DNA from 3 places in the Cupriavidus sp. P-10 genome. Region 3 is predicted to be linked to each of the others. Evidence: predicted binding sites of a transcription regulator. Region 3 holds the regulator's gene; each other region holds the start of a gene.
The links. Region 3 encodes HrcA, which represses chaperone genes, less so after heat shock. Its sites were predicted from a motif close to TTAGCACTCNNNNNNNNNGAGTGCTAA; they were not measured.

Region 1 (4,498 bases), 770 kb from region 3:
GACCGGAGCGTGCCGTGGTGTTCCAGAACCATTCGCTGCTGCCCTGGCTGACCTGCTTCGAGAACGTCTACCTGGGCGTGGAACGCGTGTTTGCCGCCAGCGAGGGCAAGGCCGAACTCAAGGCGCGTACGCACGAGACGCTGGCGCTGGTGGGCCTGACGCACGCCGAGGGCAAGTACCCGCATGAGATTTCCGGCGGCATGAAGCAGCGCGTCGGCATTGCCCGGGCGCTGGCGATGGCGCCCAAGGTGCTGCTGATGGACGAACCCTTCGGCGCGCTCGATGCGCTGACGCGCGCGCACCTGCAGGACGAGCTGATCAAGATCGTGGCGCGCACGCGCAGCACGGTGGTGATGGTCACGCACGATGTCGATGAAGCCGTGCTGCTCGCCGACCGCATCGTGATGATGACCAACGGCCCGGCCGCCACCATCGGCGAGATCCTCAAGGTAGACCTGCCGCGCCCGCGCGACCGCGTGGCGCTGGCCGACGACAAGGCTTACCACGCCTGCCGCACGGCGGTACTGGACTTCCTCTACCGCAAGCAGCGTAACCCGGCGCTGCAAGAGGCAGCATGACCTTGCCTCCCGCCGTTGCGCCCATCGGCGGCGATGGGCGCAACGGCGCTGCTCCGCTATCATGAACCCAGCACAGACTCCTCCCCACGCCGCCATGACCACGCCAGCCAGCCCATTCCCCGCCGCCCGCTATATCAAGGAGGTCGGCCGTGGCGTCAACGGCGCGCGCGCGCTGCCGCGCGACGACGCCCAGACCTTGTTCGACGCGATGCTGGCCGGGCGCGTGTCCGATATCGAACTGGGCGCGATCCTGATGGCCTACCGCATCAAGGGCGAGGCCCCGCACGAGCTTGCCGGCATGCTCGAAGCCGCCCATGCGCACTGCCAGCCGCTGCCCGCGCCGCCCGACCGCCAGGCGGTGGTGATCCCCAGCTATAACGGCGCACGCAAGCAACCGAACCTGGTGCCGCTGCTGGCGCTGCTGCTGGCGCGCGAAGGCATCCCCGTACTGGTGCACGGCACTCGCCTATTCAATGACCGCGTCACCAGCATGACCCTGTTCGAGGCGCTGGGCATTCCGCTGTGCACCAGCACGGCAGAAGCCTCGGCACGGCTGCGTGAGACCGGCGGCGACGGCCCGCTGGCGGTGCTGCCGGTAGATGTGCTGTCGCCCGGCCTGTCGCGGCTGCTGGAGCGGCGCACCGTGATCGGGTTGCGCAATTCGTCGCATACCGTGGCCAAGATGCTGCAGCCGGTGGGTGAGCACAGCCCGGGCGAAGGGTTGCGGCTGTACAGCTATACCCACCCGGAATACCGCGAGACGCTGACCGATTATTTCTCGCACGAGCCGGCCAACGTGCTGCTGGCACGTGGCACCGAAGGTGAAGTGGTGGCCGATGCGCGCCGCAGCGGCCGCATCGACTGGTTGCATGAAGGCCATCAGCAGACGCTGGTCGATCCGGCCGGTGGCTCGCTGGCCGAAGTGCCGGAACTGCCGCCCGGCAACGATGCCGGCCTGACCGCGGCATGGATCCGGCGCGTGCTCGATGGCGCCGTACCGGTGCCGGTGCCGATCGCCACGCAGGTCGAAGCCATCCGCGAGTGCCTGAAACTGGGCACCCGCGTCACCTGGGCCAGTCCGGTCTGAGCGCGGTCCGAGCGCGGACCGCCCGGTTCAGGGCTTGCGCGCCGGCAGCGGGATGCGCTCGCGATCGTCACCCGGCACGTGCGGGAACTGGTCGCCCTCCCAGCGGCTGGCGGCAGCTTCGATGGCCTCCTTGCTGCTGGCAACGAAATTCCAGTAGATAAAACGACGGCCGTCGGTGGGGTCGCCGCCCAGCAGCATTACGCGCGACGGCGCCGTCGCCATCAGCGTGGCCGGCTGTCCGGGTGTCAGCACCACCATGTGCTCGGCCGGCAGCGGCTCGCCGTCCAGCGCCACCGCGCCGTCCACCGGGTAAATGCCACGTTCCGCATGCTCGGCCGGTATCTCCACGCTCGCGCCGGCGTCCAGCTCGATCGCTACGTACAGGGTGCGGCTGAAGACCTTGACCGGAGAAGTCTTGCCGAAAGCGTCGCCGGCGATCACCACCATGCGCACCCCCGGCTGCTCGATGCGGGGCAGCGTCGCCGCGGGATGGTGGAAAAAGGACGGTTCGGCGGTTTCGTGCGCCTTCGGCAATGCCACCCACGTCTGGATGCCGTGCAGGCGCGCGCCCGCGGCACGGACATGGTCGGGCGAGCGCTCGGAGTGGACGATGCCATGGCCGGCGGTCATCCAGTTGACGTCGCCCGGGCGGATCGCCTGCTCGCTGCCCAGGCTGTCGCGGTGCATGATCTCGCCTTCGAACAGGTAGGTAACGGTCGCCAGCCCGATATGCGGATGCGGACGCACATCCGCGCCCTCGCCCTGCGGCATCTGCACCGGCCCCATATGGTCGAAGAAGATAAATGGGCCGACCGTCTGGGTCGCAGCCGCCGGCAGCAGGCGGCGCACGGTGAAATCGCCCAGGTCGCGCACATGCGGCTTCAACAAGTGTTCGATAGCAGACATAACTCCTCCGGGGGTATGAGAGAGGCTGCAAGCATGCCAACTTGCCGCCGCTTGCGTCGAGTGTAGCCGTTGGCGCAACGGATCATTCCACTGGCGTGCAGAACCGCCGGGCACACACTAGCTCTAACAGGAGTGTGTCCAGCCACGTGTATCCCCGGCGCCGCTTTATAGTGTTGCCGCTATGCGATGCGGAGAATCAATCGACGGGAACTATCACGGGCATTGGAACTCCAATTAGCACTCACCCGGTTGGAGTGCTAAGATGTGTTGCAGTGCCGCCGCCGCTCCCACAAGAACGCGCGGGGCATGACCCGGCAATCCAACCGCCGGATGCGAAAGGAGCAATTGAGTGAACGCAGTCTTGTCTGCCGACCAAACCCTGACGACCAACCGTCTGCCGACGGCGCCGCGTAGCGGGAGCAGCTTTGCGCTGACCTTCCCGGCGACCGTGGGTAATCTCGACAGCTATATCCAGGCTGTCCACCGAATTCCGTTGCTGACCGCGGAGGAAGAGCAGCGCCTGGCGCGCGATCTCCGCGATAACGATTCTGTCGATGCCGCACGCCAGCTGGTGATGTCTCACCTGCGCCTGGTGGTGTCGATCGCCCGCCAGTACCTGGGCTATGGCCTGCCGCACGCCGACCTGATCCAGGAAGGCAATATCGGCCTGATGAAGGCCGTGAAGCGCTTCGACCCCGAGCAGGGCGTACGCCTGGTCTCGTATGCGATGCACTGGATCAAGGCCGAGATCCACGAGTACGTGCTGAAGAACTGGCGCATGGTCAAGGTGGCGACCACCAAGGCCCAGCGCAAGCTGTTCTTCAACCTGCGCAGCCACAAGCAGGGCTTGCACACGTTCACGCCGGAGCAGGTCGAGGCCGTCGCGCGCGAGCTGAACGTGAAGCCGGAAGAAGTGATGGAGATGGAAACCCGCCTGTCGGGCGGCGACCTCGCGCTGGAAGGCCAGGTCGACGACGGCGAAGAGGAATTCGCCCCCATCGCCTACCTGGCGGACAACCACAACGAACCCACGCGCGTGCTGGAAGCCAAGCGCAACGACCGCATGCAGGTCGAAGGCCTGGAAGAAGCGCTGGGACGGCTGGACGAGCGCAGCCGCCGCATCATCGAGGCACGCTGGCTGCACGTCGAGGACGACGGCTCGGGCGGCGCCACGCTGCATGAGCTGGCCGCCGAGTTCGGCGTCTCGGCGGAGCGCATCCGCCAGATCGAAGCCGCGGCGATGAAGAAGATGAAAGGGGCGCTGCAGGCATTTGCCTGATGCCGCACGGCCCATGCAAAAAGCCGGTCCATCTGGACCGGCTTTTTTTCGTCTTGAAATTGTCTTGATTTCGTCTTGACTCCGGCGGTGCGACGTTATGCCGCACCATTCAGACACCCGGGACGTCAGGAAAGCAACTGCTTCAGGTCGTGCGCGATCGGCTCCGGACCCTGGCCGTGGCGGATGAACAACCGCAGCCGGCCCTCCGGATCGAACACATAGCTGCCCGCCGAGTGATCCACCGTATAGTTGTTGGGCGAGCTGCCCGGCACCTTGGCGTAGAACACCTTGAAGTCCTTGGCCAGCTTCTGCAGCGCGGCGTCGTCGGCCGGGCGCAGCCCCAGGAAGCGCGGATCGAATGCGGGGACGTACTGCGCCAGCAGCGCCTGCGTGTCGCGCTCCGGATCGACCGTGACGAACAGCACCTGGACCCGCTCGGCATCGGGGCCCATCTGCTCCATCACCGCCTTGAGCTCGGCCATGGTGGTCGGGCACACGTCCGGGCAGTGGGTGTAGCCGAAGAACATCACCACTGCCTTGCCCTTGAAGTCGGCGATGGTGCGGACCTTGCCGGTATGGTCAGGCAGCGAGAAATCCTTGCCGAAGTCCGCGGCGCCGCTGATATCGACATTGCGGAACGACGCCTTC
Region 2 (4,498 bases), 380 kb from region 3:
GGTTTTTGCTGTGACAGCCTGCCGGCTCAGGTTGTGACACCCTGCCGGCAGTCGGTCGGCACAAATTACATCATGCCTTCCATGCCGCCCATGCCGCCCATGCCGCCCGGCATTGCCGGAGCCGACTCTTCCTTCGGCGATTCGGCAACAGCGCAGTCCGTGGTCAGCATCAGCGAAGCCACCGAAGCGGCGTTCTGCAGTGCGGTGCGGGTGACCTTGGTCGGGTCCAGCACGCCCATTTCGACCAGGTCGCCGTACTCGCCCGATGCCGCGTTGTAGCCGTAGTTGCCCTTGCCTTCGATGACCTTGGCAACGACGACCGACGCTTCTTCACCGGCGTTCAGCACGATCTGGCGCAGCGGCTCTTCCATGGCGCGCAGCACGATCTTGATACCGGCGTTCTGGTCCGGGTTTTCACCGGTCAGTGCCGAGATCGCAGCGCGGGCACGCAGCAGGGCCACACCGCCGCCGGGGACGATGCCTTCTTCCACCGCAGCGCGGGTGGCGTGCAGGGCGTCTTCCACGCGGGCCTTCTTTTCCTTCATTTCGACTTCGGTGGCAGCGCCAACCTTGATCACGGCAACACCGCCAGCCAGCTTGGCCACGCGCTCTTGCAGCTTTTCACGGTCGTAGTCCGAGGTCGCTTCTTCGATCTGGGCGCGGATTTGCTTCACGCGGCCTTCGATCGCACCTGCGTCGCCGGCGCCATCGATGATGATGGTGTTTTCCTTGCCGATTTCGATGCGCTTGGCCTGGCCCAGGTCGTTCAGGGTGGCCTTTTCCAGCGTCAGGCCGATTTCTTCAGCGATGACGGTGCCGCCGGTCAGGATGGCGATGTCTTCCAGCATGGCCTTGCGGCGGTCGCCGAAGCCCGGGGCCTTGACGGCGGCGGTCTTCAGGATGCCACGGATGTTGTTGACCACCAGGGTCGCCAGGGCTTCGCCCTCGACGTCTTCAGCGATGATCAGCAGCGGACGGCCGGCCTTGGCCACTTGCTCCAGCACCGGCAGCAGGTCGCGGATGTTCGAGACCTTCTTGTCGAACAGCAGCACGAACGGGCTGTCCAGCTGGACAACTTGCTTTTCCGGGTTGTTGATGAAGTACGGCGACAGGTAGCCGCGGTCGAACTGCATGCCTTCCACGACTTCCAGCTCGTCGGCCAGCGACTTGCCGTCTTCGACGGTGATCACGCCTTCCTTGCCGACCTTGTCCATGGCTTCGGCAATGCGCTCACCGATCGAGGTGTCGCTGTTGGCCGAGATCGCGCCAACCTGGGCGATTTCCTTGCTGGTGGTGGTGGGCTTGCTGACCTTCTTCAGCTCTTCCACGGCGGCGCCGACAGCCTTGTCGATACCGCGCTTCAGGTCCATCGGGTTCATGCCGGCGGCAACGAACTTCATGCCTTCGCGCACGATCGACTGGGCCAGCACGGTAGCGGTGGTGGTACCGTCACCGGCGTTGTCGCTGGTCTTGGAAGCCACTTCCTTGACCATCTGGGCGCCCATGTTCTGCAGCTTGTCCTTCAGCTCGATTTCCTTGGCCACGGACACGCCGTCCTTGGTCACGGTCGGGCCGCCGAAGCTGCGCTCCAGCACCACGTTGCGGCCCTTCGGGCCCAGGGTCACCTTGACTGCGTTGGCGAGGATGTTCACGCCTTCAACCATCTTGGCACGTGCGGCGTCGCCGAACACTACGTCTTTAGCTGCCATTCTTGAATCTCCTGAAATCTGTACGGGTGGTGTGCTGCAAGTAACGAATTACTTGTTGACCACGGCCATGATGTCTTCTTCGCGCATGACCAGCAGTTCCTGGCCATCCACCTTCACGCCCTGGCCGGCATACTTGCCGAACAGCACGCGATCGCCGACCTTGACGTCCAGGGCAATGTTGTTGCCCTTGTCATCCTTCTTGCCGGGACCAATCGCCAGCACTTCGCCTTGATCGGGCTTCTCGGCAGCGTTGTCGGGAATCACGATACCGGACGCGGTCTTGGTTTCGTTGTCCAGACGCTTCACGATCACGCGGTCGTGCAGAGGACGCAGGTTCATACGGACTCCTAGATACAAAAGTGAGTTTTCGATCACAAATCGGCCGGCTACCGAGGCGACGGCCGTCTGAAATGTTCAGGTGTCGCAAGGGGCACTTGATGCTGTTAGCACTCACCCCCGACGAGTGCTAATTATAGGGACGGGGTATGGCCATTTCAAGACAGCGGCTTTATGGGGGTTTTCCCGGACGGGCGATCGGGGTGGGAGCAGGCGGTACGGGCGAGTGCCCTACCGCTCTGTGGAGATGAGCCCTGGCTGGGCCGCCTGGTCAGTGACCCAGCCCCAGTCGATGCCCAGCTCGCGGTGGCAGGCAGGACAAGTCAGCGGCCGCGGCGCCTTCCCCGAGACCAGATCCTGCAAGGTCTCGGAGTGAACGTGCCCGCACACCGCGCAGGTGAAGAAGAGTGGGACAGGGGGTTTCATCGTCGTCTCGACAGGCAGGACTTTCAGGCTGCCAGATGCTCATCCCGCGCCACGGATGGCTGAGGAAGCAGGGCAATGGCCTCCTCCAGCATCAACGGGCCAGGCTTGACTATCGCATGTTGGGATGAACCCGCGCTTGCGGGTCACGTGTTGAACATGCCCTCATGCTAGCCAGCGCCGTCTAAATTTGATGTAAGGAGATAAGGCCGACGCATTAAATCCGCATCAAAATCGGCAGCGCCGGCCACGCGCGCTCAGAACGTCTTCGTCAAGGAAGCCCATGCGGTGCCACGGCCCATGTAGCGGCCCCTGGCATTGGTGTACACCGCCTTGTCGGCATTGGTGTCGATGTAGGCCACGGCCAGCGCGAATCCCTTGCCCAGGTCCTTGGTCAGGCCGATCTTCCAGTCCATATACGATGCATTGGCGACCTGCACCTTCTGGTAACCCACATGGGTGTTCAGCGTAAGGTCCCAGACATTGAGCGGCACGTTGGCGGTCAGGTCTACGTACCAGCTGTGCCTGCTGTCGGCGAAGCCAAAGAGATTGGTCGGGGCGTACGAGTACTTGAGCGTCACCGGACCGTAGCCCAGGGCCGCGTACACCTCGGTGGTGTACGGGCGCGTGTAGTTCGCCGGGTAGTCGCCCGGGTAGTAGTACTGCAGCATGCCGAGATCGTAGGTCCAGTCGCCACCGAACGTATTCTTGTAGCCGCCGTAGAAATCCATCTCGATCGGGGCCGACACCTCGGGATTGCTGTCTCCCAGCCAGCTGATGCTCGAATTCCAGTTGCCGAGGTAGAACCCACTCGCATGGCTGTAGTCGAACCCGCCCTGAATCGCCGGCCGGCGGTTCGTCTGCATCAGACCGCGGTAGCGGTAGTCGGTGGCGATCGAGAGGTTGGCCGTGAGCGTATGCGCAGACGGCTCGGCGTCAGGCTGGGATTGCGCCATGGCGGGCATGGCAGTGAAGGCAAGGATGGAAGATGCGGAACATGCGAGCAGCACGGCCGCGGTATGGCGCAGGTCAGTCATTGTTGATGCGACGAGAGTTGAAGGAATCCCCCGTTACCGGGAGCCTCGCCACGATATGGACTGACGCGTAAAAACGGCATCAAAAGCTGCAGCGTCCGTGTGCAAATTCGATAAAGGTGCCGGGATTTCGCGCGGGCAGGCCAGTGCCGCCGCGCCTCTGCGCGGCGGCGTCGTGGCACGCACGCGGCACCGTGCTACTTCCGTGCGATGGCATCCAACGCAAGGTTCAGCTTCAAGACATTGACGCCCGGGTCCCCCAGCACTGGCAGCAGCGGCGCTTCCGTGTGTGCGGCAACCAGCTGCTTCACCTGTTCGATCGGAATCCCCCTGACGCGGGCGACGCGCGCCACCTGGTATTCGGCGGCCGCGGGGCTGATGTGCGGGTCGAGCCCGCTGCCGGATGCCGTCACCAGATCCACGGGAACCGGCGCCTGATTGTCCGGATCTGCGGCGTGCAGTGCGTCGACGCGCGCGCGAGCGGCGTCGGTCAGCGCCGGATTGGCGGGCCCGAGGTTGGACCCCACCGAAGCCGCGCCGTTATACGGCATCGGTGCGGTGGCGGACAGCCGGCCCCAGAAGTACTTCGGGTCGGAGAACGGCTGGCCGATCAGTTCCGAGCCAACCACCTTGCCATCCTTCTCGATGAGCGAGCCGCCTGCCTGATGGGGGAACACGGCTTTGGAGATGGCCGTGATCACGCCGGGATACAGCAGACCAGTCACCAGCGAAAGGCCGACGAACACCACCAGCATTGGCCGCAACAAGCCACCCTGCACGGGTGCCGGAGACGGCTGCCGGGACTGCACTTGCGTATTCATGAATGCTCCGAATCGTAGAAGGGGTAGAGAGAGAGAGAGAGAGAGAGAGAAGCGAATCAGACCCAGCCGAACAGGGCCAGGATCATGTCGATCAGCTTGATGCCGGCAAACGGCACCAGGATGCCGCCAAGGCCGTAGATCAGCAGGTTGCGGCGCAGCAGCACCGCGGCGCCCA
Region 3 (4,498 bases):
CATTGAGTTCGCGCTCGGCCAGCCAGGCGTCGAGCGCCGGGTGGGTCGAGAAGGTGGCGCTGATGCTGGCGCGGGCAGCGCCTTCGCGCACGATGCCAGCATCGGCGCGCTCGCCCAGCACCAGGGCCAGGGCGTCGATCAGGATCGACTTGCCGGCGCCGGTCTCGCCGGTGAAGACGGTGAAGCCAGTGGTGAAATCCAGGTCGAGCGAGTCGACGATGACGAAATCGCGGATGGACAGGCTGCGCAGCATCGTGGCGGAAAGTGAGATCGGTCCGGGAGGTCGGGCTGGCGTCGGATCGGGGTGGCTAGCTCGGGCTCTGGGGGCGGCTCAGAGGCGGTTGTCTTCGGACGGGTATTCGTGCCAGTGCAGCTTCTTGCGCAGCGTGGCGTAGTAGTTGTAGCCCACCGGGTGCAGCAGGTTGATGCTCTTCTCCGAGCGCCGCACCACGATCCGGTCGCCGGGCAGCAGCGAGGTCAGCGACTGCATGTCGAAATTGACGCTGGCGTCGCGCGCGCTGGCGACTTCGATGGTGACCTCGGCGTCGTGCGGCAGCACGATCGGCCGGTTCGACAGCGCATGCGGGGCGATCGGCACCAGCACCACGCCAGACAGCGTCGGGTGCAGGATCGGGCCGCCGGCGGACAGCGCGTAGGCGGTCGATCCGGTCGCGGTCGACACGATCAGGCCGTCCGAACGCTGGTTGTACATGAAGTAGCCGTCTACGGACACCGCCAGCTCGACCATGCCGGAAATGCCCGAACGGTTCACCACCACGTCGTTCAGCGCCAGCGCGGAAAAAATGACGTTGTCGTCGCGTACCACGCGTGACTCGAGCAGCAGCCGGTTCTCGGCCTCGTAGCGGCCGTCGAGCATGTCGGGCAGCACCGTGTGCGCGTCTTCCAGCGCGATGTCGGTCATGAAACCGAGCCGCCCGTGGTTGACCCCGATCAGCGGCACGTCGTACCCGGCCAGCTGGCGGGCAATGCCCAGCAGCGTGCCGTCGCCGCCCAGCACCACCGCCACGTCCGCGTGCTTGCCGATTTCCTCGGCCGACAGGGCAGGGTAGGCGGTCAGCCCGGTGGCCAGCGCGGTCTCGCGCTCGAACACCACATCCTGGCCGTTGCGCAGGATATAAGAGGCAATCTCCTCCAGCGGTCCTTCGATGCCGGCAGTCGAGTAGCGGCCCACCAGGGCGACGGTGTTGAACGAAGTGCGCAAGGCGCTGGCTCTCGGGGGGGCGGACATGCCGGGATTAGACCATACCGCCGCTGCCCTTGCCAGCAGGCGCCGGAGCCGCAACCCAGGCGGGGCGCCAGAAGGTCTAAAACTTGCGTAAAATCGGGACATCATGGATGAACGTTCCAAAACGCTGCTCAAGACCCTGATCGAGCGCTACATCGCCGAAGGCCAGCCGGTCGGATCCCGCACCCTGTCGAAGTTCTCGGGGCTGGACCTGTCGCCGGCGACCATCCGCAATGTGATGTCCGACCTGGAGGAAATGGGCTTTATCGCCAGCCCGCATACGTCGGCCGGCCGCATCCCGACGCCGCGCGGGTACCGGCTGTTCGTCGATTCCATGCTGACGGCCAAGCCGCTGGAGCGCAACGCCGACCTGGCCGAACTGACCGGCCAGATCCAGGGCCAGCTCGGTGCCCAGCAACTGGGGCCGCAGCGCATGATCACGGCGGCGGCGCGCACGCTGTCCAACCTGTCGCACTTCGCCGGCGTGGTGATGACGCCGCGGCGCGCGCAGGCGTTCCGGCAGATCGAATTCATGCGCCTGTCCGACAAGCGCATCCTGCTGATCATCGTCAGTCCCGAGGGCGATGTGCAGAACCGGATCATCCAGACCGAGCTGTCATACACCCCGGCCCAGCTGATCGAGGCGGCCAACTACTTCAACTCGCACTACACCGGCATGAGTTTCGACGCCGTGCGCAGCCACCTGCGCGTCGAGCTGCGGGACCTGCGCCGCGACATGTCGCAGCTGATGCAGGCGGCGGTCGAGGCCGGCAGCGTGGCCGACGACGAGGAAGACGACCACGTCTATATCAGCGGCGAGCGCAAGCTGCTGGAAGTGGAAGACCTGTCTTCCAGCATGGACAAGCTGCGCCGGCTGTTCGACGTGTTCGAGCACAAGACCAGCCTGCTGCAGCTGCTCGATGTCTCCAGCCACGCGCAGGGCGTGCAGATCTTCATCGGCGGCGAAAGCCAGCTGGTGCCGCTGGAAGACATGGCGGTCATCACCGCGCCGTACGAGGTCGACGGGCAGATCGTCGGCACCCTCGGCGTGATCGGCCCGACACGCATGGCATACGAGCGCGTGATCCCGATCGTCGACATCACCGCGCGGCTGCTGTCCAGCGCGCTGAGCCAGAACCAGTGACGCGGCTGGCCGGTCTGACAAGCTGCCCCATTCCTACCGAGCGCCGACTTTGGCGGCGCGCCACCATGGCGCGTTCCCGGCCGTGCGCCAACCCGGAAGCGACATGACGTTTTCACCCGAACCGGTCTACCAGCACGGCCAGGCGCCGCGCACGGCGATCCTGCTGGTCAACCTGGGCACTCCCGACGCACCCACGCCCAAGGCGGTGGGGCGCTACCTGAAGGAATTCCTGTCCGACCCGCGCGTGGTCGAGATCCCGCGCGCCGCCTGGCTGCCGCTGCTGCATGGCGTGATCCTGCCGTTGCGGTCACGCGCGTCGGCGCTGAAGTACGAGTCGATCTGGCTGCGCGAGGCGCATATGACCGGCTCGCCGCTGCTGGTCTACAGCGAGCGCCAGGCGCACGCGCTGCAGCGGCTGCTGAACCAGAACGGCCATGAAGTCACGGTGGCGTGTGCCATGCGCTACGGCAACCCGTCGATCGCCTCGGTGATGGAGGCGCTACGCCGCCAGGGCTGCGAGCAGGTGCTGGTGCTGCCGATGTATCCGCAGTATTCGGGCACCACTACTGCCACCGCGTTCGACGAGGTCTTCCGCGTGCTGGGTCAATGGCGCAACCAGCCCGAGCTGCGGCTGGTCAAACATTTCCATGACCACCCGGCGTATATATCGGCGCTGCACCAGCAGATTGGGGCCTACTGGTCACGGCACGGCATGCCCGACTTTGCACATGGCGACAAGTTGATCCTGTCGTTCCACGGCGTGCCGCGGCGCACGCTCGAGCTGGGCGATCCGTATCACTGCGAGTGCGTGAAGACCGGCCGGCTGCTCGGCGATGCGCTGGGCTTGCAGCCGGGGCAGTACCAGGTGACGTTCCAGTCTCGCTTCGGCAAGGCGGAGTGGCTGCAGCCTTACACGGCGCCCACGCTGGCTGAGTTGGGCAAGGTCGGCGCCGGGCGGGTCGACGTGTTCTGCCCGGGCTTCCCGGCAGACTGCATCGAGACGCTGGAGGAAATTGCAATGGAAGGGCAGACCGCATTCAAGGTGGCCGGGGGCAAGGAGTTCCACTTTATCCCTTGCATGAACGACTCGGCGCCGTGGGTGGCCGCGATGGCGGAGATTGCCCTGCAGCACCTGCAGGGATGGCCGCTCAATACGCCGCACCCGCATGAACTGGAAGCGCGCCGCTCGCGCGCACAGACCCGGGGAGCCGCAGCATGAACGTGGATTATGAGGCGGATGCGCGCCAGCGCATCGACAAATGGCTGTGGTGCGCGCGCTTCTTCAAGACGCGTTCGCTCGCGGCAGAGGCGGTGGAGCGCGGCAAGGTGACCGTCAACGGCCAGCTGGTCAAGAACTCGCGCGAAGTGCGGCCCGGCGACAAGGTTGTGCTTGAAGCACACCAGCAGCGCTGGGAGCTCCAGGTGAAGGGCGTTGCCCCGGCGCGTGGGCCGGCACCGGTGGCGCAAACGCTGTATGAAGAAGGCGCGGACAGCCAGGCGCGCCGGCAGGCCGAGGCCGAGCGCCGCCGCCTGCAGCCGGAACCCGCCGCGCAGCTGCAGGGGCGGCCGACCAAGCGCGACCGCCGCCGCATCGATGATTTCCGGCACTGAGGCCGCCAGCAAGTTGATAAAAGACACGCGGCGGCGCCGGCAGGGTGCCGGGCCGCCGCGGTGTGCGCGTGCGCCGGGAAGTTGCGCGGATGCCTATTCCTGCGAGACTTCCTGGCTGACGATAGGAACGATGTAGTGCTTGAACACCGCCTTGCCGCTGCCATACTCGGTATCGCGCGGCGTGAAGGCGCCGGACAGGCAGATAAAGGCGGTCATGACCGCCAAGGCGGCCACGAGGCAGAGTGTCACAACTGGCAGCTTATGCATGGCCAACCTTTCCGAAGCGGTGCAAAAATGAACCATCTCCAGGGCCCCCGGCATTTTTGTCATTTTTCTTAATGAGAATCTTAGTGAGTGCAGTGCAGCGAGGCAATAAGGCGTCAATTGCATAACTCACGCCTTTGTAACCGCTTGTTTCCGCGTCTCGCCGGCGCCACTCTTGAAATCCGGCGCATCGCCACCAATTGCCCGCTAAACACGCCGATTGACCCATCGCG

Region 1: rpoH (RNA polymerase sigma factor RpoH) is a predicted target of HrcA. The motif match lies at 2,806-2,832, and genes of this name have one in related genera.
Region 2: groES (co-chaperone GroES) is a predicted target of HrcA. The motif match lies at 2,153-2,179, and genes of this name have one in related genera.

The regions. Positions count from the first base shown of each region.
Region 1 covers NZ_AP025170.1:313,120-317,617, reverse strand. The annotation lists gene CTP10_RS01500 (ABC transporter ATP-binding protein) at 1-578, shown strand, start outside; gene ybiB (DNA-binding protein YbiB) at 673-1,665, shown strand; gene CTP10_RS01490 (pirin family protein) at 1,693-2,571, opposite strand; gene rpoH (RNA polymerase sigma factor RpoH) at 2,921-3,850, shown strand; gene CTP10_RS01480 (SCO family protein) at 3,976-4,498, opposite strand, start outside.
Region 2 covers NZ_AP025170.1:712,475-716,972, reverse strand. The annotation lists gene groL (chaperonin GroEL) at 66-1,709, opposite strand; gene groES (co-chaperone GroES) at 1,758-2,048, opposite strand; gene CTP10_RS03295 (TorF family putative porin) at 2,726-3,505, opposite strand; gene kdpC (potassium-transporting ATPase subunit KdpC) at 3,700-4,323, opposite strand; gene kdpB (potassium-transporting ATPase subunit KdpB) at 4,380-4,498, opposite strand, start outside.
Region 3 covers NZ_AP025170.1:1,087,571-1,092,068, forward strand. The annotation lists gene recN (DNA repair protein RecN) at 1-253, opposite strand, end outside; gene CTP10_RS05025 (NAD kinase) at 332-1,249, opposite strand; gene hrcA (heat-inducible transcriptional repressor HrcA) at 1,353-2,390, shown strand; gene hemH (ferrochelatase) at 2,494-3,609, shown strand; gene CTP10_RS05040 (RNA-binding S4 domain-containing protein) at 3,606-4,001, shown strand; gene CTP10_RS05045 (hypothetical protein) at 4,095-4,268, opposite strand.